3 regions of the Salinibacterium sp. genome follow, and region 3 is predicted to be linked to each of the others. Evidence: predicted binding sites of a transcription regulator. Region 3 holds the regulator's gene; each other region holds the start of a gene.
What was found. The regulator LexA, encoded in region 3, represses DNA repair genes until DNA is damaged. The targets are predictions, from matches to a motif close to TCGAACANNTGTTCGA.
Positions count from the first base shown of each region.

Region 1: the regulator LexA is predicted to act here: its motif matches at 1,089-1,104, upstream of RMN95_RS09540 (DUF222 domain-containing protein).
Region 2: the regulator LexA is predicted to act here: its motif matches at 6,495-6,510, upstream of RMN95_RS05540 (DUF222 domain-containing protein).

Region 1 covers NZ_JANLVV010000217.1:74-7,041, forward strand. Annotated here, with positions in the region: partial or broken gene RMN95_RS09530 (phosphate ABC transporter permease subunit PstC) at 1-394, opposite strand, end outside; gene RMN95_RS09535 (hypothetical protein) at 378-857, opposite strand; gene RMN95_RS09540 (DUF222 domain-containing protein) at 1,124-2,500, shown strand; gene RMN95_RS09545 (aldo/keto reductase) at 2,937-3,758, opposite strand; tRNA gene RMN95_RS09550 (tRNA-Gln) at 4,245-4,316, opposite strand; gene RMN95_RS09555 (hypothetical protein) at 4,440-5,174, shown strand; gene RMN95_RS09560 (CHAP domain-containing protein) at 5,557-6,968, opposite strand, start outside.
Region 2 covers NZ_JANLVV010000123.1:8,301-16,670, forward strand. Annotated here, with positions in the region: partial or broken gene ileS (isoleucine--tRNA ligase) at 1-2,242, opposite strand, end outside; gene RMN95_RS05520 (DUF1648 domain-containing protein) at 2,418-3,398, opposite strand; gene RMN95_RS05525 (GntR family transcriptional regulator) at 3,395-3,748, opposite strand; gene RMN95_RS05530 (MFS transporter) at 3,827-5,170, shown strand; gene RMN95_RS05535 (hypothetical protein) at 5,427-6,101, opposite strand; gene RMN95_RS05540 (DUF222 domain-containing protein) at 6,528-7,874, shown strand; gene valS (valine--tRNA ligase) at 8,004-8,370, shown strand, end outside.
Region 3 covers NZ_JANLVV010000298.1:33,017-41,386, forward strand. Annotated here, with positions in the region: gene metE (5-methyltetrahydropteroyltriglutamate--homocysteine S-methyltransferase) at 1-940, shown strand, start outside; gene RMN95_RS13065 (hypothetical protein) at 977-1,834, opposite strand; gene lexA (transcriptional repressor LexA) at 1,854-2,534, opposite strand; gene RMN95_RS13075 (LysM peptidoglycan-binding domain-containing protein) at 2,832-3,215, shown strand; gene RMN95_RS13080 (histidinol-phosphate transaminase) at 3,269-4,384, shown strand; gene hisB (imidazoleglycerol-phosphate dehydratase HisB) at 4,381-4,986, shown strand; gene hisH (imidazole glycerol phosphate synthase subunit HisH) at 4,988-5,620, shown strand; gene priA (bifunctional 1-(5-phosphoribosyl)-5-((5-phosphoribosylamino)methylideneamino)imidazole-4-carboxamide isomerase/phosphoribosylanthranilate isomerase PriA) at 5,617-6,366, shown strand; gene RMN95_RS13100 (SseB family protein) at 6,379-7,128, shown strand; gene RMN95_RS13105 (DUF1844 domain-containing protein) at 7,169-7,519, opposite strand; gene infC (translation initiation factor IF-3) at 7,770-8,370, shown strand, end outside.

The sequences.
Region 1 (6,968 bases), on a different contig from region 3:
ACTCGCTGATGTAGAGGGCAGTACCGAGCGCGAGCGGCAGCGCGAACGCAATGGCGGTCAGGGCGATGAAGAAGGTGCCGGCGAGAACCGCTGCGATGCCGAACTTTCCGGAGTTTGGATCCCAGCTCTGCTCGGTGAGGAACGAAGGCCCGGCTACCTGCAGCGCCGTGAACCCTTGGTAGGCGAGAAACAGTCCCACAAGCGACATGACGGTGACCACGATGGTGCCGCCGCCGCGCGCGATCCAGCGGAACGCGGCATCCGGTCGGTCGATCTTCGACGACAGCTTGCGCGGTTTGTCCTGCGGGATCGGCAGTGCCTCGGTTGCTGGTTCGATGGTTGCCGGCTCGGCGACCTCGAGCAGCCGGGTTCCAGGCTCATCGCTGGCGGCCAAGGTCGCCTCCCATCAGCGCCGGCAGGTTGAGTCGCGCCCCGGTGTGCAGGGTCGCCGCCACCACGGCTTTGCGTGCAATCTCGATCGAGTGGCGGCGATCTCGGTCGGTGACGTACCAGCGTGCGCAGGTCATCACCGGCACGCCATCGACCGTCGCAAACCACCCGTACACCCCGCGACCAGACTCGCTCACCTGCTCGATGACAGAATCGGCGCTCGAATCAACCACGTACTGAGCGCCGACGGTGGCGGCCTCGAACGTGCCGTAGACATCCACGCTCCTGGCGAGCTCGCGGTTATTCGCCGACACCAGTTGCCACACGACGCGGCTATCACCGACGACAGGCACGGTGGCGCGAGCGGTGCGGCCGACCACCCGCGAAACGTGAGCCAGCCACGGGGTTAGCTTCGGGCTTTCGGCACTCTGAAAGCGCACGAAAACTATGCGAGGTCCAACAGCCATCGTCAGGCCACTTTCTACTCAAGGCCGCGCTTTGGCTTCGGGTAGCCAGGCAATCGAATTCAAATAAGCAGCACTAAACGCGTCGGGTCAGGTGCGCATACGACAGCACCTTTTTAGGTGAACAATGGATGTATCGGGGTACCGCTCGGGGTACACTTCGGCTCCGCCCGGTGACCGGGACTTCGGTGGCTCTCTCGGATCGCCTGAGGGCGAACATCGGCGGCTATTTTATCGAATATGTATTCGAATGTGTGCTAGAATCGAGTATGTTGAGCAGCGAGGCAATCACCCGTCAGGTGGATGTCGTTGCCCACGATTTGGCGGCGTTGATCGAGCTGCTTCACGGGGACTCATCCGACACTGTGGGGCCTGTTTCTGATGTCGTAGCAGCGGTGGAGTCGATGGGTCGGCTTGCAGATTGTGCCCGAGTTCGCGTCCTGGCGCCGCTGGTGAATGACCCGATGCTGGGCGAACATCTCGGGTACCCGTCTGCGACTGCTGCGTTGGCATCACTCGCACACATCTCGGAACGCTCCGCTCGCGCCCGACTCACTATCGCTGGCGCCGTAAGCGCAGGCCGAACAATCACCGGTGCCGCTCTTCCTGCCACCTGCCCGGCAGTGAGCGCGGCGCTTGATGCCGGTGGGCTTGGCCTGGATGCTGCCACTCTCATCACGACAGAGCTGGCCTCCATAGCCGGGCGGGCGCCCGCCGATGTGCTCGATATCGCCGAGACCGTGATGGTGGGTCTCGCAACCGGCCTCACCCCCAACGGACAAGCCAAGGCCGCCGCCGTATCGGTCGACTTTCTCGCCGGCGAAATCCGACAGGTCACGGCCGCTGCAGACCCTGACGGTGCCCGCCCCCGCGAAGAGCGAGCAATACGTCGCCGTGAATTCCGCCTGGGAACTGCGGATGACGACGGCCTCATCCCTGCCAGCGGCAGGCTGCTGCCCGAGATCGGGGTGCTTCTGGCCGGGTTGCTGGAAGCGCATCGCCGCTCCCCGAGGTTCGTCGACCACAGTGTCCTGAATGCCGACGATCTCGGCCTCTCGACAGACCCACGCACTCCCGGACAGCGTCGCCACGATGCCCTCGGCGAGATTCTGATCGCCGCGTCCGCCGCCGACGGGGCACCACGCCTCGACGGCCAGGCAGTCACCGTCCTCGTGACCGTCACCGCTGCTGACCTCGCGAACGACGCTGGCCTCGAGTCTGACGGCATCGGCACCATGGCTGGCTCACCCTTCCCCGTGTCTCGCTGCACCGTCGAGCGCTTCATCGACGCGGGTGGCTACCGCGCCGTCACTACCGACGAGAACGGCGCCGTCACCGCCATCAGCTCACCACAGCGCTGCTTCACCCCGATGCAAAGACTCGGAATGGTCGCCCGCGACGGGGCCGGATGCTCAACCCCCGGATGCACAAGCCCCCACTACACGCTGCAGGCACACCACGTCATCCCCGACCGGGATGGCGGCCCCACCGCGCTCGATAACGGACTGCTGCTGTGTTTCTGGCATCACCAACAGGTCGACACAGGGCCGTGGGAGTACCGCATGGTCGCAGGCCTCCCGCAGGTTCGCGGGCCAGGCATTCCCGACTGGACGCGAACACGCACGCCACTAGCACGAATCGCGTGACCAAGGCGGCACCCGAGAGGTCACGCCTGCGCCAGCAGCGCAAAACGGAGATCAGGGGCTGCCGAGGACATACTGCCTACTCAGGAGCTCATCCGGCTTCGACAAAAAGCTATCGGGTTTCCGAAACCAAACCCAGTGCTATTCAATTCGCACTCATATGCACAGTGAATCTCGGCGTCTTAAAGCCCGGAAGATCAGCAGGAGCAGTGTTAGTCGAAATCTGGAGTCGATGACACGTGCGATGCGGTGGGCTTAGGTCTAAGAGTTTTCGCGATCGTGGCTTCGATCTTCTCTCGTGACTGGTTGGCTATGACACGCGATATGCAGATGAGATGGAATGTCGCGAAGCGCAGCAGAGAACCACACCCTTGCACGAGGGCCCCGCAGGTACACGCCGATGCCTGCCGCGCCAGGGACTAGCGGCCCGCGCAGCTCGTTACGGCTCGGTGTCGGTCAGCGCGTCGAGGGTGGCCATGTCATCGTCGGTGATGTCGAAATCAACATCGGCGTTTTCCGTCATCCGCGACGCGCTCGTCGTCTTCGGCAGCGGCAGGATGCCGTTCTGCAGTACGTAACGGATGCAGAGCTGCGCCACCGACCGATCGTATTTCGCGGCGATCGCCGTCACATCCTCGTGGTCGAGAATTGCGCCGGTGGCCAGCGGGGAGTATCCCTCGACCAGGATGTTGTGCTCCGCGCAAAATTCCACAACGTCGTTCTGGGTATGGCCGACGAAGTAACGGATCTGGTTGGCGTGCGGGGCAACTGTGGCTGACGCCAGGAGCGACTGCAAGTCATCTACCTCAAAGTTGGAGACGCCGATCGCGCGGGATCCGCCGGCTCCGAAAATTTCCTCGAGAGCCCGCCAGGCCTGCCTATTCCCCTCGCGATGGTCGCTGCCCATGTCAGACCAGGGCCACGGCGCGTGGATCAGATACAGGTCGACATAGTCGAGATCGAGAGCGGCCATCGACACATCGAAACTCGCCTTGGCGCCGTCGTAGTCCTTGACTTCGGCGGGCAGCTTTGTGGTGATGAACAGTTCGTCGCGGGCGATTCCGCTGTCGCGCACCGCCCGGCCCACACTCGCCTCGTTGCCATAGACCCGCGCGGTGTCGATGTGACGATATCCAGCTTTCAGCGCAGCCGCGGTCGCGTCGTAGGCCCCGGCTCCGTCCGGGATCTGCCAGGTGCCAAAGCCGATCTTCGGGATGGTGTTGCCGTTATCGAGGGTGAACGTGTCAGTCAGTGCGGCCATGATGATTTCCTCACATTGCGAGACTCGGAACTAGAGACCTTCCACCGATTGTAGACAGGCAAATTTTCCTGGCATCCCCCCTTGCGCTCGCGCCCCATCAGTCTGACTCGACGAGGGGATCATCGAGGTTAGACAGACGATTGACGAGAGCTGCGAATAGGTCTACTGCACGTCAAACTGTCAGCAAACCGTGCTGCAGACCATAGCGACTTCGCCGGGGCGAGCTTGTATGGCCACGCTACTCCCCAGCTGAATTCCGGGAACAGTCCAGGAAACAAGAGTGTTTAGAGCGATGTCATCATGAATAGGTGTCACATTGCGTGACTATGCCGTCGGGTCAGAACGCCGTGAATTCATGGGGACGTATGTGAAACTTGTCCCGTTTTCCGAAGATCTCTGCGACTGCAGTGCCAACCTCGACGTGCTGCCTAAACGAGCCTTGAGCTATCGAAACCCGATCCGCGTAGTTTCCAGAGCCCCTCCCGGCTCCGCCTCCAGGACTCGAACCTAGACCTAACAGCTCCAAAGGCTGTCGTGCTGCCATTACACCAAGGCGGACCGCACTCTCGTGCCCCCATAGTCTGCCAGACCGAGCATCACCCGATCGTCATCCGCCGCCTGGACTGCTGTCGTTAACTTTGAGGCGACAACGCGTTAATCGCGCCCCCTATGCTGCGCATCATGAGAACGCACACCCTCCTAGCCGCCGCCGCACCGCTGCTTCTGTTGCTGGCCGGCTGCACTGCCACACCCGCGGCGCCGCCCGAGGGCGAGACCTACGTTTCTGCTCCTGAGACTCCGGATGCCGCACCCGCCGCCGAAGCGCCCGGCGCCGTCGAGGCCGACACGACCCTCATCGTCAAGACCATCGCGACGGCCCCGAACGGTGCGCAACTGGCGCTCGAGATGCGCGTGCACCAGCCAATCGCCTTCGACGACATCGCCAATCAGACCCTACCGGGAGCCTTCGTCGAGTCGTGCGGTTCCACCTATAACGCCGACCTGTTTGCGGCCGAGGCGTGGAGCTTCGCCCGGGCGAACATCAGCGCGGTGCCGACTGCCGCATCCACTTCGGAATGGCCCTTGGGCAGCCCCATCGGTGTGATGCCGACCCCGGACGGCCTCCCCATCGTGGGGCGAGGGATGCTGCGCGAAGACCCATCCGCTACCACGCCCTGTCTCGACGCCAAGAGTGTCACGGTACCGGGCAATGGCGCGATCGCGTTTGGCATCGGCGACGACAGTGGCACCTTCCGCGGCTGGGTGAGTCACCGCTACGGGTTCAGCGCGGCATCGGGCGTGACCTTCAGCGAGTGCACCTTCGAGCTCACCGCAGTGGGCGGGCAGTTCGGCGGCGGTGAGGGGTGGTCGTCGGTGACCGACGTCAGCGACTGCAGCATCGGCGCGAACTCGTAGCCACCTCGGTTACCAGCAAGACCCGCGGGGGTCGCTAGTGTCCTGCGTCTGATATTCGCTGGTGAGGTTTGACCGCCACGACCGAAACGGCCTTCACCGTTGGTCGGGGGCCATCTTGCGTTCGCCGCCCCGCCTCCCCCGCGGCTTCTGCGCACCTCTGGGACAAGTGCGTACGCGCGCCACACCGCAGTCGCCCCGAAACTGCGCAGATAGCGAGGCGGATGCCGCGACGCCGGGTCGCACCGGCGGTCCATCGGGTGCTCCCAGACCCGTGTGCCCCAGAGCCGCGCAGGCGCCACAACTTCAGCTATAGCGCACGCCCCGAAATGGCGCAGACGACGAACGGATGACGACCTCTCCAACGAACAACCAGTGCGGGTCGCTAGCCGGCCTGGATGATCAGCGGATAACCCGTGCCAACGTCGACCGCAGTGACCTCGGCGCCCGCCGGAATCCTGGTAGAAAACCTGTGCCACCCTGTGCTGTCGAGCGTGACCTGGTTGACCACACCGTCTTCGAGGAGGATGACCTGCACGGCGCCGTTGACGACAACCGCCGACATAACCCCCGCCGCCTCGATGCCCGTGCTCTTCTTGTGCCAGCCGAGTTCATCGGCCCACAACTGCTGCAGCACGCCGCCCTCGATCGCAAAAACCTGCGCAATCCCGCCCGCGTTCACGGCAGAGAGGGCGCCGCTCACGGCGATACCGGTGTTGCTCACCTGCCAGCCCTGCATGCCCCGGTGCACCTGGAACAGCTTGTCGTTCTGGGCGACCATGATCGTGGGCCACAGCCCACCCATATCGAGCGCGGCCATCTCGCCGGTGATCCGGATGCCCGTGGCCATCTTCTGCCAGCCCGACCTGCTCGCCGCGCTCAGGAACAGCTGCCCCTCGTCGACCGACACCACCTGCGGCCACTGCCCACCCATATCGACCGCCACGAGTGACTCACTGCGCGAGGTCAATCCCGTGTCGGCGATGGTCCAGCCGTCAGGCGACCTCGTCGCTGTGATCAGCATGCCGCCATCAGCAAACACCAGCTGGGTGGATGCCGCGACCGCCGTCCCCGTCGCGCTCTCCGCCGCATCCACCGCCCGCATCGTCACCGCACTCATCGCGGTCGGCTGGCGCAGCAGCCCGGTGCTGCGCTCCTGCCAGAGTGGAGCGCCCGGCTCACCGGTCACGGGGAGCCCGGTCGGAGTAGCCGTCGGGGTGGGCGTTTCTGTCGGGCTCGGGGTGGGAGTGCCGGTGGGCGGGGGCAGATCACCCGGTGGTGGTGTGGGGGTGGTGGTCGGAATGGGACCCGATGGCTCGGGTGTCGGTGTGCCGTTCGGGGTCGGCTGAGCCGGTGTTCCCGCCCCCGACTCGATCGCACCCGGATTCGGCACGATGAATGGGTTGCCCGCGGGTTCCCCCGGAAGCGCAAAACTGGGGCGCGGAACCTCCTGGGGCGGGATGCTCGGAGCCACGTCACCCGGCTGAAGCAGCGTCTCGGCCGGCTGTGACACCGTCGCGGCCGGGGGCGCCTCAAACGCGACCTCCCTGATCCACCGCGAGCGATCACCGAAGTGGATGAAGTTCGACACCGTCGAGGCATCCACCGTCCTGAAGGTCAGCGGACCGCCCGCGTTATTGGGGCGCCAGTAGTCTTCCGAGACCAGGATCGTGCCGTTGCCGTTCACCTTCTCGACGTAGGCAACGTGCCCGTACATTCCCACGTTATCGGCGTACGCATCCCACTGCGCCACGGCGCCAATCGCGGGGACGCTATCAACTTTCACGCCATTCGATA
Region 2 (8,370 bases), on a different contig from region 3:
GTGCCTCAAGGTCGGCCGTGACATCCCGAACCAATTCGCCGGTCTTGGCCAGAATGTATCGGTCGAGCAGGTTCTCGGAGTCGGTGCGTCGAACCGATTCGTGAGCAGACGCGTTGGCGTAGAGGGCGAAGAAGTAATACGTGCTCCATAGCGGGAGCATGAGTTCACGCACACCGGCTCGGATGCCCTCCTCGGTGACGACGAGGTTGCCGCCGCGAATGACCGAGGACGACATCAGGAACCAGCGCATGGCATCGGCGCCGTCGCGATCGAAGACCTCGTTGACGTCGGGATAGTTGCGCAGGCTCTTCGACATCTTTTGACCGTCGCTGCCCAGCACGATGCCGTGACTGATGACGTTTCTGAACGCAGGCCTGTCGAAGAGCGCGGTCGAGAGCACGTGCAGCATGTAAAACCAACCGCGAGTCTGCCCGATGTATTCGACGATGAAATCGGCGGGATTATGAGCCTCGAAGAACTCCCGATTTTCGAACGGGTAATGCACCTGCGCGAAGGGCATGGATCCGCTGTCGAACCAGACGTCAAGCACATCCTCGATGCGGCGCATGGTCGAGGAACCCGTAGGGTCGTCGGGGTTGGGCCTGGTCAGCTCATCGATGTACGGCCTGTGCAGGTCTGGCTCGCCGGTCTCGTTGAGTGGCAGCCTGCCGAAGTCGGCTTCGATTTCGGCCAGCGAGCCGTAGACGTCGATTCGCGGATAATCCGGGTCGTCACTTTTCCATACCGGGATGGGGCTGCCCCAGTAGCGGTTACGGCTGATCGACCAGTCGCGTGCATTGCCGACCCACTTGCCGAACTGGCCATCTTTGACGTTATCGGGCACCCAGTTGATCTGCTGGTTGAGTTCACCCATACGGTCGCGAAATTCGGGCACCTTCACGAACCAGCTCTACACGGCCTTGTAGATCAGCGGGTTGCGGCAGCGCCAGCAGTGCGGGTAGCTGTGCTCGTAACTGGCAACCCGAAGGAGGCGAGCATCGTCGCGAAGCTTGCGGATGAGCGGCTTATTCGCATCGAACACCTGCAGGCCAGCGACATCCTCGATGATGGGCAGGAATCTTCCGCCATCATCGACCGACAGGATGACCGGAATGCCCGCCGCGGCACAGACGAGTTGGTCGTCTTCACCATAGGCGGGGGCCTGGTGCACAATTCCGGTGCCCTCGCCGGTCGCGACGTAGTCTGCGACCAGGATCTGCCACGCATTCTGTGTGCCCCACTCGTCGGTGTCTGCGTAGTAGTCCCACAGACGGGCGTAGCGCACCCCCTCGAGTTCACGGCCCTTCAACGTCCTGGTGACGGCGGTCGCGGCTGCCGCCCCCGAGTCGTAGCCGAGATCTTTGGCATACGCCGCGACCGTGTCGGTGGCCAGAAGAAAGTCGGCGACCCCCTCAGCAGAACCGTCGCCGGCACCCAGCGGGCCCGATGGCACGACCGAATAGTCGATGTCAGGGCCCACCGCGAGCGCCATATTCGTGGGAAGCGTCCAGGGTGTGGTAGTCCAGGCGAGCGCCTTCACGGCGGTCAGGCCGAGACTCTCGGCCCTGGGGCCGTCGAGGGCGAAGGTGACGGTGACCGACTGGTCCTGGCGCATCGTGTAGACATCGTCATCCATGCGCAGTTCGTGGTTGGAGAGCGGGGTCTCATCGTGCCAGCAGTACGGCAACACCCGGAAGCCCTCGTAGGCCAGGTTCTTCGTATGCAGTTGCTTGAACGCCCAGATGACCGATTCCATGAACGACACGTCAAGCGTCTTGTAGTCGTTGTCGAAGTCGACCCAGCGCGCCTGGCGGGTCACATAGTCCTGCCATTCCTTCGTATACGCCAGCACCGACTCACGGGCCTTCGCATTGAAGACCGCGATGCCCATCTGTTCGATCTGGCTCTTCTCAGTGATGCCCAATTGGCGCATAGCCTCGAGTTCTGCGGGCAGCCCGTGGGTATCCCAGCCGAAGCGTCGGTGCACCTGCTTGCCTCGCATGGTCTGAAAGCGAGGGAAAAGATCCTTGGCGTATCCGGTCAGCAGGTGCCCGTAGTGGGGAAGCCCGTTGGCGAACGGCGGGCCATCGTAGAAGACCCACTCCGGTGCGCCCTCGCGACGGTCGATGGATGCCTGGAACGTGGCATCCTGTTTCCAGAAATCGAGCACGCGCTCTTCGATCGCCGGAAAACGCGGCGACGGGACGACTGGCTCGTCGGGGGTGTGGCGGGGGTACGACATGTGCGGCTCCTGTGTTTTGTCAACACGAGGACGACATTGCTGCCGCGGTACCACCCCGCTTGCCCTTACGTTCAAGAGCCACTCGGACTGCTGTGACGGGCTTACCCGCTCGGTTCTACGTGCGGTTGCCCGCATTTCTTCCGAGGACTTCCCGGTGATAGCCGGATCAGCGTCGTTATGCCCTAAGTCTAGCGCGAGCAACCAACCCATTGATGAGGGATGCGGCACCCACCGCGTCTCCGACCGTCACCACCAGGCTGCTGCCGTTCGTGCGGTGCACCTCCAGCGCATCTCCGCCGCCGAGGATTATGCCGACCCTGCGCCCCGCACCGAATCGGATTCCCCATCCTCCGAACTCCACCAGCGGATTCACGACCGGTACCGACGCGCTTTCGATATCGGCCAGTCGCAGTCGAAAACGCGGAAACCCCATGAACGACCGCACGAGCACCCCTGCGTTATCGACGTGCACCCGCCAGACGAGGGTTCCCAGCAGCAGGGCCGGAGCAAGGGGAATGGCTAACAGCCAGACCCATAGAGCTGGACTCGGCACGATGACGGCCGGAATGATGACGAGCACAGCGATGCCCGACACGAGCGCGATCAGCCACCACGGCGACCTCACTGAGCGTGTCCACAGCACTCGGTCGGTCGGCGTGAGGGCGGTGGGTGTTGGACTCGTGGCGTACTGGTCATCAGCCGGGCGCGCCCTGGGTAACAGGAACCAGCCGATGACGGCGGCCACGAGGCCCAGGAGGAGTCCGGGAATGATGGCGCCCACCGGGCTGGGGGCGGCCGCGGCATCCACTAGCCCTCGTTGTGTGGCGAGCGACACCAGCGTGATGGTCATCAGCAGTACCGTAATGAATGGTGACACCAGCAGAAGAAGCTTGTGCCGGATACTGAGCCCGCCCTCGGCCGTTCCCGCGACGATTCCGGCGAAAAGTGCGGCGAGCGCCACGCTCATCACCCCGATTGTCAGCAGAAATCCGAGTGGCGTCGTGAAACCGTTGGGCCGATTGCTGGCATCCCAGTGGATGGCTACGGTAGCTGGCAGCAGCGGGAACCAGGAAGCCGCGACGCCGGATGCAGCCAGGGTGATAACCACAGGCGCGATGACACCGACGATAAGAACGGAACGCGGCAGTCGTTTCATGTGTTGTATTCCTCTCGAACCAGCGCAACGAGCGCCGATGAGCTAAGACCGAGCCGTTTGGCTTCGGCGATCAGGGTGGGAAGCGCGAGAGAGATGGGCTCGTACTGTCTGGCCTTATCCGTGACGACGGCGCCGCGCCCGCGTCTCAGGTCAACAAGCCCCTCGTCACGCAGCTGCTGGTAGGCGCGCAGCACGGTGTGCACGTTGATGGTGAGGGATGCGGCCACCTCCCTGGCGGAGGGCAGTCGGTCCCCCGGCAGCAACGCTCCCCTGCTCACCTCGCTCCGGACGGAGGCAGCGAGCTGTTCGAAGAGCGGCACCGGTGATGCGGCATCCACTTTCATCAGCATGCGGCGATCCTATTGTTATATTTGCGCTATAACAACCATTTTGGGGAATGCGAGGAGTGCGCGGAGGCTTGACCCTGTGTGACCATCACCAGTGGCAAAGCGCCAACCACTCCAGAAGCACCATCCACCCCACATTTCGATCGCAGCGCCGCCCGAAAGGCGGTCTGGGCGGCCCTCGTCGGCTCCTCCCTCGAATCATTCGACTTCTACGTCTTCGCGTACTTCAGCGCGATCTTCGCGCCCGCCCTGTTCTTCCCCGAACTCGACCCGGCTGCGGGTCTCCTCGGATCGTTCGCCGTCATTGCGGTCGCCTTCATTGTGCGGCCCATCGGTGCGGTGATCTTCGGCAACCTGGGTGACCGCATCGGGCGCAAGCGCACGCTGCTCATCACCATCACGATTATGGGAGTCGCCACGGGCCTGATCGGCCTACTCCCCGACTTCAGCACGGTCGGCATTGCCGCCCCGCTGCTGCTGTTGCTGCTGCGGGTGGTGCAGGGGCTGTCACTGGGCGGCGAGTGGGGTGGTGGCATCCTGATCGCCGTCGAGCATGCCGAGCCGAAACGCCGCGGCCTGTACGCCGCCCTGCCGCAGCTGGGCTCGCCCGTCGGCACGATCCTCACCGGGGCACTGCTACTGCTGCTGCCGAGCATCATCGGCGCCGACGAGATGCTGGCCTGGGGCTGGAGGATTCCTTTCCTGCTTGCTTTCCCACTGTTGGCCGTATCGCTCTACCTTCGACTTGCCATTGATGAGACTCCGGTCTTTACCAGCCTCGTGGCCGAGAAGAAGCGCGAGCGTATCCCGGTTCTAGCCGCCTTCCGCCGTTACCCGATCGCGATCCTGGTCGCCGTCGGCGCCGCCATGCTCGGGATCGGGTCGTACTCGCTCATGAATACGTACACCATCGGTTATGGCATCAGCGTGCTCGGATTCTCATACCCCGATCTCGCGCTCGCCACCCTGCTCGGCAGCCTTCTGCAACTCGTCACCATCCCGCTGTTCGGAGTGCTGGCCGACCGCATCGGTTCGGCTCGGGTCGTCGTGATCGGGGCGATTGGCACGCTCCTCATCGCGTTCCCGATGTACTTCCTGCTGCAGTTCGCGACCTTTGACGTCCTGGTCGCGACGATGATCATCGGCGGGATCCTTCCGACCCTTGCGTGGGCGGGCCTCGGCGGGCTGATGGCGAATATCTTCGGCGGGCCGGTCAGGTACAGCGCTCTATCGATTGCCTACGCGGTCGCGGCGGCGCTGTCGGGCATCATTCCCTTTGCCACGCAGGGCCTGTCGATCGCGACGGAGGGCGCCTGGTGGCACCCCGGAGTGGTGCTCGCGGCCATCTCCCTCATCACCCTGGTGTGTGCGGTCATCGCCTCACGCTGGACCAGGGCGGTGGATGAGGATCCGATCCTGACCTAGCGTTCTGCGTCTGATATTCGCTGGTGAGGTTCGGTCACCACGACCGACACGGACCTCGCCGTAGGTCGGGGCCGGTTTTGCTTGCGCCGCCCCGCCGCCCCGCCGCCCCGCCGCTTCTGCGCCTCCCCCGCGGCTTCTGCGCACCTTTGGGACACGTGCGTACGCGCGCCGCACCGCAGTCGCCCCAAAACTGCGCAGATAGTGAGCGGATGACGACTTCCCCAACGAACTACCAGCGAATGTCCCTAGCGGCAGGTCAGCCCTTATCGCCGGTGTTCTCGACGGTGATGGCCTCGAGATCCTCTTTGCCGTCTGAGCCGACGACCCTCAGATAATACGTGATGCTGGCCTGCGGGCATCCATAGGCGAAGTTGGCATTGTCACCCGGGAAATCACTGTTGTCTCCGCTGGGTGGCAGGTTAAGAAAGTAGGCAGTGGATGTGCCGTTCTCGACAACACCGAACTCCACTGAATTGGCGTTGGTCGACGACCAGCTGAAAGAGATGTACTGCGGTGACGGAACAGCGGTATTGCAGAACACCGTCGGTGTGGTCGTCTCAAAGCTTTCGATCGCCGCACTGGTGGCGGGCGGAGGAGGGGGCGCCACGGTGGGCTCCGCTGGGGCGGATGTCGTCGGCGTCGCACTGGGCGTTGATGCGGGCGTGGCGCTCGAGGACGGGGATGCGGATGGGGACGCCGACGGCGCTGTGACCGGAGCCGCCGAACCCCGCGTGAGCAGCGTGATGAGTGCAATGACGAGCGCGGCCAACAGGAGTGCGCCGATCATCGCGAAGACAATGATGCGCCTGCGTGAGCGAGGAGCATCACTGACCTCGGCCGGCGGAGTGTCGACGGGCGGAGTGACCAACAATTCGGTGGGGTTGGCGTCTTCCGGCAGATCAAATTTTCGGGTTCGGTCGTCGTCGCTCATTGTGCTCTCCGTGCCGTCGATCGGGAATGCCCGGACGACGACAGCATAGGGCGTGCGCTGACCTGTGGTCGAGCGATTCGCAGTGGGGATTCTACGGAGGTGACGGACTGGCACGGTGAGTGCGCGACCAAAGCTCCCAGAGGGCAGCGGAGGGAATGTCCCGCTCCGAGACCGGGAAGTACCGCCGAATCGCAAGGCGCTGTGCGTCAGTTGATCGCTCAGTCAATTCCCCGCGGCGGCCACTGTGGAGAGCTCTATCGCATCCTTTCGAGCGATTGCGGACTGGCCTGTATTTCAGTCGAACGATGCAGCGGCCTCGGCCGATCGACATCCCGCCGTCTTGTCCTCCACAGGCGCCACTTCAAAAAGTTGTTGATTTTGTAGGATTTCTCTTCGAATATAACTTCGAATGTGAGAGAATGGAGCATGTCCTTCACCGAATCATTCGCCAGCACCGCACAGTCGGTTATGGCGTTCGGGGTGGATTCCGCTGCTGTCGCCGCCCTACCTGATAACGCACTTCTCGCCGCCCATAGCCTGCTCACCGAGCATCGTCGCCACTCCGACGTGTACGCCGCCTTCATCGCTGGCGAGATCGAGCGGCGATCCTCCCGAGAGGCTGGCTACTCAGGTCTCGCACAGCGCAGCGGATTCGGCAGCACTGAGGCAATGTTGCAAACGCTGTCTCCGGTAACCAAAGTCGAGGCTAAACGGCTGGTCTCCGCAGGCATCCTGATGGCCTCTACCCTCCCTACTCTGTGGGAGTCGGCACTGGCTTCCACCCTCGCAGCAGGGTCGCTTTCGATAGCTGCGGTTGATGCGATTCGGCGGGGGCTGGGGCCCGTAGCCGATGCAGCACCCGCGGCTGATCTTCTCGCAGAATGCGAGCGGTTAATCACGCGGGCGCCGTCAGTATCCGTTGACGAGCTAACTCGCGAAGCCCGCTCGGCCCGCGATCGTCTCGACGAGGCCGGCATCTCCCGTCGCGAGAAGCAGAGTCGCGACAATCGGTATCTGAAGCGCTGGGTACGCGACGATGGCATGTACCAGGGTTCGTTCCTCCTAGACCCTGAGGGCGGGCAGCACGTGTTCACGGCACTTGACGCCATCATCGCCCCACGGCGCGGAGTTCGATTTGTGGATGCGACGGCCGCAGCCCGGGCCGATGCCATCGTCGCCGACCCCCGCACCAACGACCAGCTGCTCGCCGATGCCTTCGTAGAAATGGTCCGACTGGCTGTAGACGCTGACCCAAGCACCCTCTTCGGCACACGCCGACCCGCCGTTCGCGTGGTGGTGACCGAGCAGGCCCTGTCAACGCCGGATGGCCATGGGTTCATCGAGGGCGATAGCCAACCCGTTTCAAGGTCGACCGTTGATCGGTTCATCTGCGATACCGGCTTTATCGGCATCAAATTTGACCGCAAGCACCAGGTCATCGATCTCGGCCGCACCCAGCGGCTCTTCAGCGATAACCAACGGCTGGTGATCTCCGTCCGAGACGGCGGGTGCATCTTCCTTGACTGCACGAGACCCCCGTCCGCCTCCGAAGTGCATCACATCAACGAATGGGTACGTGATGGCGGGCTCACCAACGTTGCCGATGGAGTGCTCTTATGCCGACATCACCACATGCTGCTGCACAACAACCACTGGCGAATCATCCGCCTTGACGACGGCTACTGGCTGAAACCGCCGCGGTCGCAAGACCCGGAACAGAAGCTGCGTCGCCTGGTGAGCAAGAGCGCGCTGTTCGCGGAGTTGCGAACGTAGCTCGGCGGGAGGGCGGCGGAGGCGGCCCGGGTAGAATCGTCTCGACAGTCACACTCAGGCACCCCATCGCTTCATCCGATACGGATAGCGATACAGACTCGGTGCCGCACATATCGAATTGGAGCACCCATGCCATCCGACATCGCCGCCACGAGCGCCCACTCAATTCCCGAGAAGCCCGCCCTCGAAGGCCTCGAAGGCAAATGGGCTCCCGCATGGCAAACCCGTGGCACCTATCAATTCGACCGTGATGCCGCAGTCGCTGCGGGTTCGTCCGAGTTGTTCTCCGTCGATACCCCTCCCCCTACGGCCTCGGGCAGCCTGCACATCGGGCACGTGTTCAGCTACACCCACATGGACCTAATCACCCGGTTCCAGCGGATGCGCGGCAAGCACATCTTCTACCCCATGGGCTGGGACGATAACGGGCTGCCTACCGAGCGGCGTGTGCAGAACTACTACGGCGTGCGGTGCGACCCGACCCTCCCCTATGACC
Region 3 (8,370 bases):
CGCGGCGTTCGTCTCCGGTGCCATCTCGGAAGAAACGTATAAGCAGGCCATGCGTGACGAGATCACGCGGGTGGTACAACTCCAGGAGAAGATCGGCCTCGACGTGCTGGTGCACGGTGAGCCCGAGCGCAACGACATGGTGCAGTACTTCGCCGAGCACCTTGACGGCTTCGCGGTTACCCAGAATGGGTGGGTGCAGTCGTATGGGTCTCGCTGCACACGCCCCTCGATCCTGTGGGGCGACGTATCACGCCCGGCGCCGATCACTGTCGAATGGTCGACTTTTACACAGTCGTTGACCGGCAAGCCAGTCAAGGGGATGCTCACCGGGCCGGTCACCATTCTTGCCTGGTCGTTCGTGCGTGACGACCAGCCCCTTCGCGACACCGCGAACCAGGTTGCCCTCGCGCTGCGAGACGAGATTGGAGACCTGGAGAGCGCTGGCATCGGCATCATCCAGGTCGACGAGCCCGCGTTGCGCGAGCTGCTTCCCTTGAAGAAGAGGGATCACGATGATTACCTCGACTGGTCGGTCGGGTCTTTCCGCCTCGCCACAGCCGGAGTCGCCGACCGCACTCAGATCCACACTCACCTGTGTTACTCCGAGTTCGGTGTGGTCATCGACGCGATAAACAGGCTGGATGCCGACGTCACCTCGATCGAGGCGGCCCGATCCAAGATGGAGGTCGTCCCCGATATCAAGTCGAGTGGTTTTGGTCGGGGAATTGGTCCCGGCGTGTACGACATCCATTCCCCTCGCGTGCCCTCGGTCGATGAGGTGAGCGAGCTTATCGAAATCGCCATCGGGTCGATTCCGGAGCGCCAGATCTGGGTCAACCCCGATTGCGGGCTGAAGACACGCGGGTATGACGAGACTGTGGAATCGCTGACGAACATTCTCGCAGCGACCCGCGCCGCACGAGCGAAAGCTGGCGTGTAGCGCCACTGCCGCTCGACTGCACCTAACACACGGCAGTCAGTCGAGCGGCAGTCCGCAGGTCGTACGCACAAAGTCGTACAGGGCGCCGCGCAATTCGACCGACGACGCCAAGTAGAGGTGACCCGCGAAACCGTCAGAGGTCGTGACCGCAACGGGGAAGATGGTTCCTCGCTTATCCTCGGCGATCGCATGCGCGTCGCAACGGTTCGGCGCATACGCGAGGGTTACCGTCGAGGGCGCGTCTGTGCCGACGATCTCACGGTCGATAGCGCTTTCGGCGGCGTCAACGCCGTCAGGGCCCACGGGCGTGAGGAGGGTGGTGCTGGACGCGCTTTCGAGAGTTACTGAGCCACCAGCGCCCGTGGGCGTAAGCACGAGGTCTATTTCGGCGACCGGGCGCCCCGCCACAGTCGAGAGCCGGAGCACCGACGCGCTCCGAATATCGACGACCGATGCGACCGACACGGCGATACAGTCGTCTTCCCGGATGCCCGGAAGCCTCGTCAGCGTGTCGACGGGCTCGGCGACCGCAGTTCCCGCACGACCATTCGCCAACCGGTAGTCAAACTCCACTGTCGCCGCAGTCGGCGCCGCCGCGCAGTCCGCGCCCGGGAGCGGTACCGGAAGGGAAATCGTCGCGCCTGACGGGATAGTCGTTGATGCCCTGGGCCAGAGTGCTACCCCAACGAATTGGCTCGCGCGCAATTCAAGCCGGGTGACAGTGAGCACGCCATCCGTCTCATTGAGGAACGAGACCTCCAGTGTGCGTGCCTCAACATCCGTCCTGTTTTGGTAGACACTCAGCGAGATGCCCTTGGGAACCTCAGCAGACTCCGCAGCCGAGCATCCGGAAAGCAGGACCAGCGTGAGAAGGGCGGTCAAAACGCGGCGCATGATCCGAGCGTATCTCCGCCTACAGCGAGCGCAGCACCGTCACGACCTTGCCGAGTATCTGGGCATAGTCGCCCAGGATCGGCTCGAAGTTCGAATTGCGGGGCAGTAGCCAGGTGTGACCATCTCGCTGTCTGAATACCTTCACCGTGGCCTCGTCGTCAAGCATCGCCGCCACGATGTCTCCGTTCTCTGCAGTGTTCTGCTGCCGCACGACCACCCAATCTCCATCGCAGATCGCGGCGTCGATCATCGATTCGCCCACGACCTTAAGCATGAACAATTCGCCCTTGCCGGTGAGCTGGCGGGGAAGCGGGAATACCTCGTCGATGTGCTGTTCAGCGGTGATGGGGATTCCGGCGGCGATGCGACCGACCAGCGGAACCATCACTGCGTCTCCGATAGAGACCGTACTTTCTGGAGCCATATCGGCACCACCCTCGATGGCAGGGAGGTCTATCAACACCTCCATGGCACGCGGACGGTTGGGGTCACGGCGAAGATATCCACTGAGTTCAAGCTGGTTGAGCTGGTGGGTGACACTCGAGAGCGAGGAGAGGCCGACGGCGTCGCCGATCTCACGCATGCTCGGTGGGTAACCCCGGCCGGACACCGAGCGCTGGATGACATCCAGGATGGCGAGCTGCTTATCGCTCAGGCTCTTTCGGCGGCGTGTGCCGCCGGTGCGGATGTCACCAGTCATGGTCTCCCCATTTCTGTGCCGGTCGACGCAATGTCGGTGGCTCATTCGAAACTGTATCCATAGTGGGGTCCAAAAACAAACACCTGTTCTAGTGTGTCGCAGTCAATTCTGGAAAAATGTTCGAATATCTCCTTGATATTAGAGCTGTTCGAAGGTATGTTCGGAACAGATTTACTAGTCGAAGGGTCCCAGCAGGATTTTTCTCGTGGGTTCGAAAATTTGCTTCGAAAAATCAAACGCTTCGTATCCGGCGCTCCCGGCCGAGAGCCGGATACGAAATTGTGTAAGGAGAGCGTAATGAGCACGCCAATTGCCACGAACGCAGCATGGGCTCGCGCGGAATCCGTGCGCGGAGTGCGGGTGGGCGCGCCGCGCCTGCGGATGACGAAACGAGGTCGCTCCGTACTCAGCGCCCTTATCGCAGCGCCGCTTGTGGTCGGTGCGATGCTGATCGCGCTCAACGGGGGAGAGGCCTCGGCATCTCGAGATAGTTCCGACGTGGCTTTCCAGTACGTCACGGTTGCCTCCGGTGAGTCGCTGTGGCAGTTGGCCAGCGAACTTGCCCCGACTGCCGACCCGCGCGACGTCATCGACCAGATTATTCAGCTCAACGAGCTGGCATCCTCTGATGTGTTTGCGGGCCAGGAGCTGGCCATTCCGGTGCAGTACTCGCAGGACTGATTTTCCAAGAGAGCATCAACGGGAGCGGTGGCAGACACCCGTAGGCTTGGAGCGTGACAGGCCTCTTCGATCTTCCCATTCGCGATGACCTGCGTGGGCTTACCCCCTATGGCGCCCCGCAAGATCATGTGCCCGTACAACTGAATGTCAATGAAAACACTCATCCGATCCCGGAAGAAGTGGCGACGGACATCGTCAAGGCGCTGGCGCAGGCTGTAATGGGCGTGAATCGGTACCCCGATCGCGAGTTTTCCGAACTGAGGGATTCGCTCGCCCACTATCTCGGGCACGGACTTACCCGTGAGAACATCTGGGCCGCGAATGGTTCAAACGAAGTGTTGCAGCAAACCCTCCAGGCGTTCGGCGGCCCCGGGCGCAGTGTGCTTGGATTTCCGCCCACCTACTCGATGCATTCGATCATCGCCCATGGCACCGGAACCCGCTGGATCACGGCGGAGCGTGATTCCGACTATGAAATTTCGCCCGCGACGGTAGTGACGGCGATAGAGCGGGAGCAGCCCGACGTCGTGTTCCTGTGTTCGCCCAACAACCCCACGGGCACTCGACTCGAGCTCGAGACCATCGTCGCGGCCTATGACGCGACTCCGGGCATCCTGCTCATAGACGAGGCCTATGCCGAATTCGCGGAGGGAGACACAGTGCTCACCCTGCTCGAGGGCAGACCGAGACTCCTGGTGTCGCGCACCATGAGCAAGGCCTTCGCATTTGCGGGCGCCAGGCTGGGCTATCTCGCGGCAGACCCGGCCGTCACCGACGCCCTCAGGCTCGTTCGGTTGCCCTATCACCTGTCGGCGCTCACCCAGGCAGCGGGGGTCGCCGCTCTGTCCCATGCCCCCGAGATGCTCGCGATGGTGGACGACATCAAAGCCCAGCGCGATCGCATGATCGCCGTTCTGCCCGGTCTCGGCTACAGCCCCGTGCCGAGCGAGTCCAATTTCGTGCTGTTCGGTGGCGTCGCGGATCCGCACCTCACCTTCGAGGCACTGTTCGAGCAGGGCATTCTGATCCGGGATGTTGGCATTGCGCACCACCTGCGGGTCACAGCGGGCACCGAGCAGGAGACCGAGATATTCCTGGATGCGCTCTCAAGCCTGGTAGGTCACTCGCTGCAACCCACGTCTGGCACGATCGATAGGATCAGGGAATGACCGCACACCGCACGGCCAGCCTGAGCCGGTCGACCAGTGAGTCTAGTATCGAGCTGAGTATCGATCTTGACGGCACCGGCACCTCATCGATCGCTTCGAGCGTGCCGTTCTTCGACCACCTCCTGACCGCACTGTCGAAGCATTCACTGATTGACCTTGATGTCACCGCGACGGGTGACACTCACATCGACGTCCACCACACTGTCGAAGACATCGGCATCACTTTGGGCTCAGCACTCCGGCAGGCATTAGGTGATAAGTCCGGCATTTCGCGCTTTGGCGACGCGCTGGTGCCTCTCGATGAGGCGCTGGTGCAGGCCGTGGTCGATGTCTCGGGCCGGCCGTATCTCGTGCACAGCGGTGAACCCGTCGGTTTCGAGCACCACCTTATCGGCGGCCACTTCACGGGGTCGATGGTCAGACACGTGTTTGAGGCGATCGCGTTTAATGCGGGCCTGACGGTGCACATCACTGTGCTTGCCGGGCGCGACCCCCATCACATCGCGGAAGCCGAGTTCAAGGCATTTGCGCGAGCGCTCAGGGTCGCCATCGAGCCGGATTCCCGGGTCAGCGGCATCCCGTCAACAAAGGGTGCGCTCTGAGGTGGTGAGTCCTTCCGTTGTCATACTCGACTACGGCTCCGGCAACGTGCATTCGGCCGCGAAGGCACTTGAATTGGCTGGCGCGCGAGTTGCTCTGAGCGCTGATCGTTCGGTAGCGGAATCTGCCGACGGTCTTGTCGTGCCCGGTGTCGGGGCTTTTGAAGCCGTGGCGAGGCAGCTTGCCGCCGTGCGCGGTGGCGCCATCGTCGAGAAGAGACTCACCGGAAGCCGCCCGGTGCTCGGTATTTGCGTGGGTATGCAGGTGCTGTTCGAGCATGGGGTCGAGCGTGGTAACGACACGCCCGGACTGGGTGAGTGGCCCGGAGTGGTTACCGAGCTGGATGCCCCGATCCTTCCTCATATGGGGTGGAACACGGTCGAGGCGCCGGAGAGTTCACGGTTGTTCGCGGGCATTCGAGACGAACGCTTCTACTTTGTACACTCATACGCCGCACAGGCGTGGACGCTTGAGGTGCACGATCCGTTCCCGCAGCCGCAGCTCACCTGGGCGCATCACGGCGGTCGGTTCCTCGCTGCCGTGGAGAACGGACCTCTTTCCGCAACCCAGTTTCATCCGGAGAAATCCGGAGAGGCTGGCATCCGACTTCTGAAGAATTGGCTGGAAACCCTATGAGCGAGTTGACACCCTATCCCCGACTGATCCTGCTACCCGCAGTTGACGTGGCGGACGGCAAGGCCGTGCGCCTCACCCAGGGTGAGGCAGGGAGCGAGACGAGCTATGGCAGTCCCGTCGATGCGGCCCAGGAATGGGTTGATCAGGGCGCGGAGTGGATTCACCTGGTCGATCTCGACGCCGCGTTCGGCCGCGGAGATAATCACGCCGTCATCCGCGGGGTGATCAGGAACACCCCCCGCTCGGTGAACATCGAGCTGTCGGGAGGTATTCGGGATGACGCGAGCCTCGACGCCGCGCTGTCGACCGGAGCCAGGCGCATCAACCTGGGTACGGCGGCTCTCGAGAACCCCGAGTGGGCGGCCAGGGTGATCGCGAAACACGGCGAGGCGATTGCGGTGGGTCTCGACGTGCGCGGCACGACGCTGGCGGCGCGCGGCTGGACACAGGAGGGCGGAGACCTCTGGACGGTTCTCGACCGGCTCGAGGCCGCAGGTTGTTCCCGGTATGTCGTCACCGATGTGACCAAGGATGGAACGCTGAAGGGCCCCAACCTCGAGCTATTAAGGGAGGTTGTCGGACGCACGGATCGTCCGGTGATCGCCTCGGGCGGTGTGGCCACCCTTGACGACATTGCCGCGTTGCGCGAGCTGGTTTCCTCCGGAATCGAGGGCGCGATCGTGGGCAAGGCACTCTATGCGAAGGCGTTCACCCTCACCGCGGCCCTCGACGTCGCATCCCACTAGTGCGCGCATGCCATGAGTGATTCGTCGGGCCACCCGTGGAAGGGTCGCCGGTTCGAGCATGGTCAGAGTTCGGATGACGACGGTTCGGCACCGCAGGATCTCGTCGACGCATTGCGTCGTTTCCGTGCGGGCGAGGCCGGCGAGGCCGATGTCGTTGACGCCCTCCGCGAATCACGGCTTCTGATTCCGCTGGTTGCCGTGGCGGGCGAGCGGGGTGCCAGCGAGAATAATGGGCCCGCGGACAAAACCCAGGAACTCTCCATCGTGACGGTCGCGGGGCCCGACGGTCGCAGCGTGCTGCCCGCCTTCACCTCCGTTGTGGCCATGTCAGCATGGGATCCGCAGGCTCGCCCCGTGCCCGCCACTGCTGCGCGGGTGGCGCTAGCCGCGGCGAGCGAAAACACCGACCTGGTGGTGCTCGACCCCACCAGCGCTACCGAATTCGTCGTGCGCAGGCCCGCGCTGTGGGCGCTTGCGCAGTCCGCGCCGTGGGGGCCCAGTTATCTCGATACGGAGGTTCTGTCTGCATTCATGGACGCCGCCGAGCCGGAGCCCGCGGTCACCGCGGTGCAGCTTGCCCCCGGCGATCCCGGTGCGAGGCTGGTCGGGCCCGAGCTGATCGTCCATTTGTCACTTCGACCGGGGTTGGATCGGGCGGCACTCGACGCCGTGGTCGCGCGCTTGCAGGCGCGCTGGGCAGTCGATGAACTTATCGCGTCGCGTGTCGATTCGTTGGCGGTGAGGCTCGAATCTGCTCGCTAGCGCCGGATGGCAGCCCGGGGAAAGAAAGTAGCCCGGACAGCTAATTTACGGCGCCGGTGAGCTTCTCGCCAGGGCCAGCGCCCGGGGCATCCGGAATGGATGATGCCTCGCGGAACGCGAGCTGCAGCGAACGAAGCCCATCTCTGAGCGGCCGGGCGTGCTGGTCTCCGATCTCAGGCGCGGCAGCGACTACGAGCCCCGCGAGCACCGTGATCAGTTTCCGTGCCTCGTCCAGATCGATATCCGCAGTGGCATCCGGTCCGTCGGAGAGCCCAAGTTTGACCGCAGCGGCGCTCATGAAGTGCACGGCAACCGTATTGATCAGTTCGACAGCGGGAACCTCGGAGATGTCCCGGATCTCGTCGTTCAGGTCGAAGCGTGCGTCATTCATAGTTCCCTCAATAGTTCTAGACCCTTCACTGGTTCTAGATCCCTCAATAGTCCGGCTCTTAGTAGTTTGGCGCGGTATCTGCTACTCTTCTACAGGCTCCGGGGTATGTCCCCGGTTACGAAAGTGGAGATTCTCCCACCTGTCAACCGCTTCTCAAGGTTACCGGGTAGTTACACCCCGTTCGCTCGGCACTGCTGCGCGAATAGCCAGGGTGCATAAGCGAGTTTTCCCTTTCCGTGCCGCGCGACGACTGTCGCAACCGCATACGAGAAGGAGAACACGCATCAGCGATCCCCGTACCAATGACCGAATCCGCGTTCCGGAGGTCCGTCTTGTTGGCCCCAATGGCGAGCAGGTCGGTGTCGTCCGTATCGAAGAGGCCCTGCGCCTAGCCGTGGAGGCCGACCTGGATTTGGTTGAGGTTGCTCCCAATTCCAAGCCTCCTGTTGCCAAGATCATGGATTACGGCAAATTCAAGTACGAAGAGGCCCAGAAGGCCAAAGAGGCTCGGCGTAATCAGGCGAACACCATCCTGAAGGAGGTTCGGTTTCGCCTCAAGATCGATACCCACGACTACGAGACGAAGCGCAAGCGCGCCGAAGGCTTTCTCGCGGCCGGTGACAAGGTGAAGGCCATGATCCTGTTCCGCGGGCGCGAGCAGTCTCGCCCAGACCAGGGTGTGCGCCTTCTTCAGAGATTCGCCGAAGACGTCTCAGAGTTCGGTTCCGTGGAATCGACCCCGATGATCGACGGTCGCAACATGGTCATGGTGATCGGCCCCCACAAGACGAAAGCAGCGGCAAAAGCCGAAGCGGACGCTCGAAAGGCGGCCAATAAGCCGGCACGTGCGC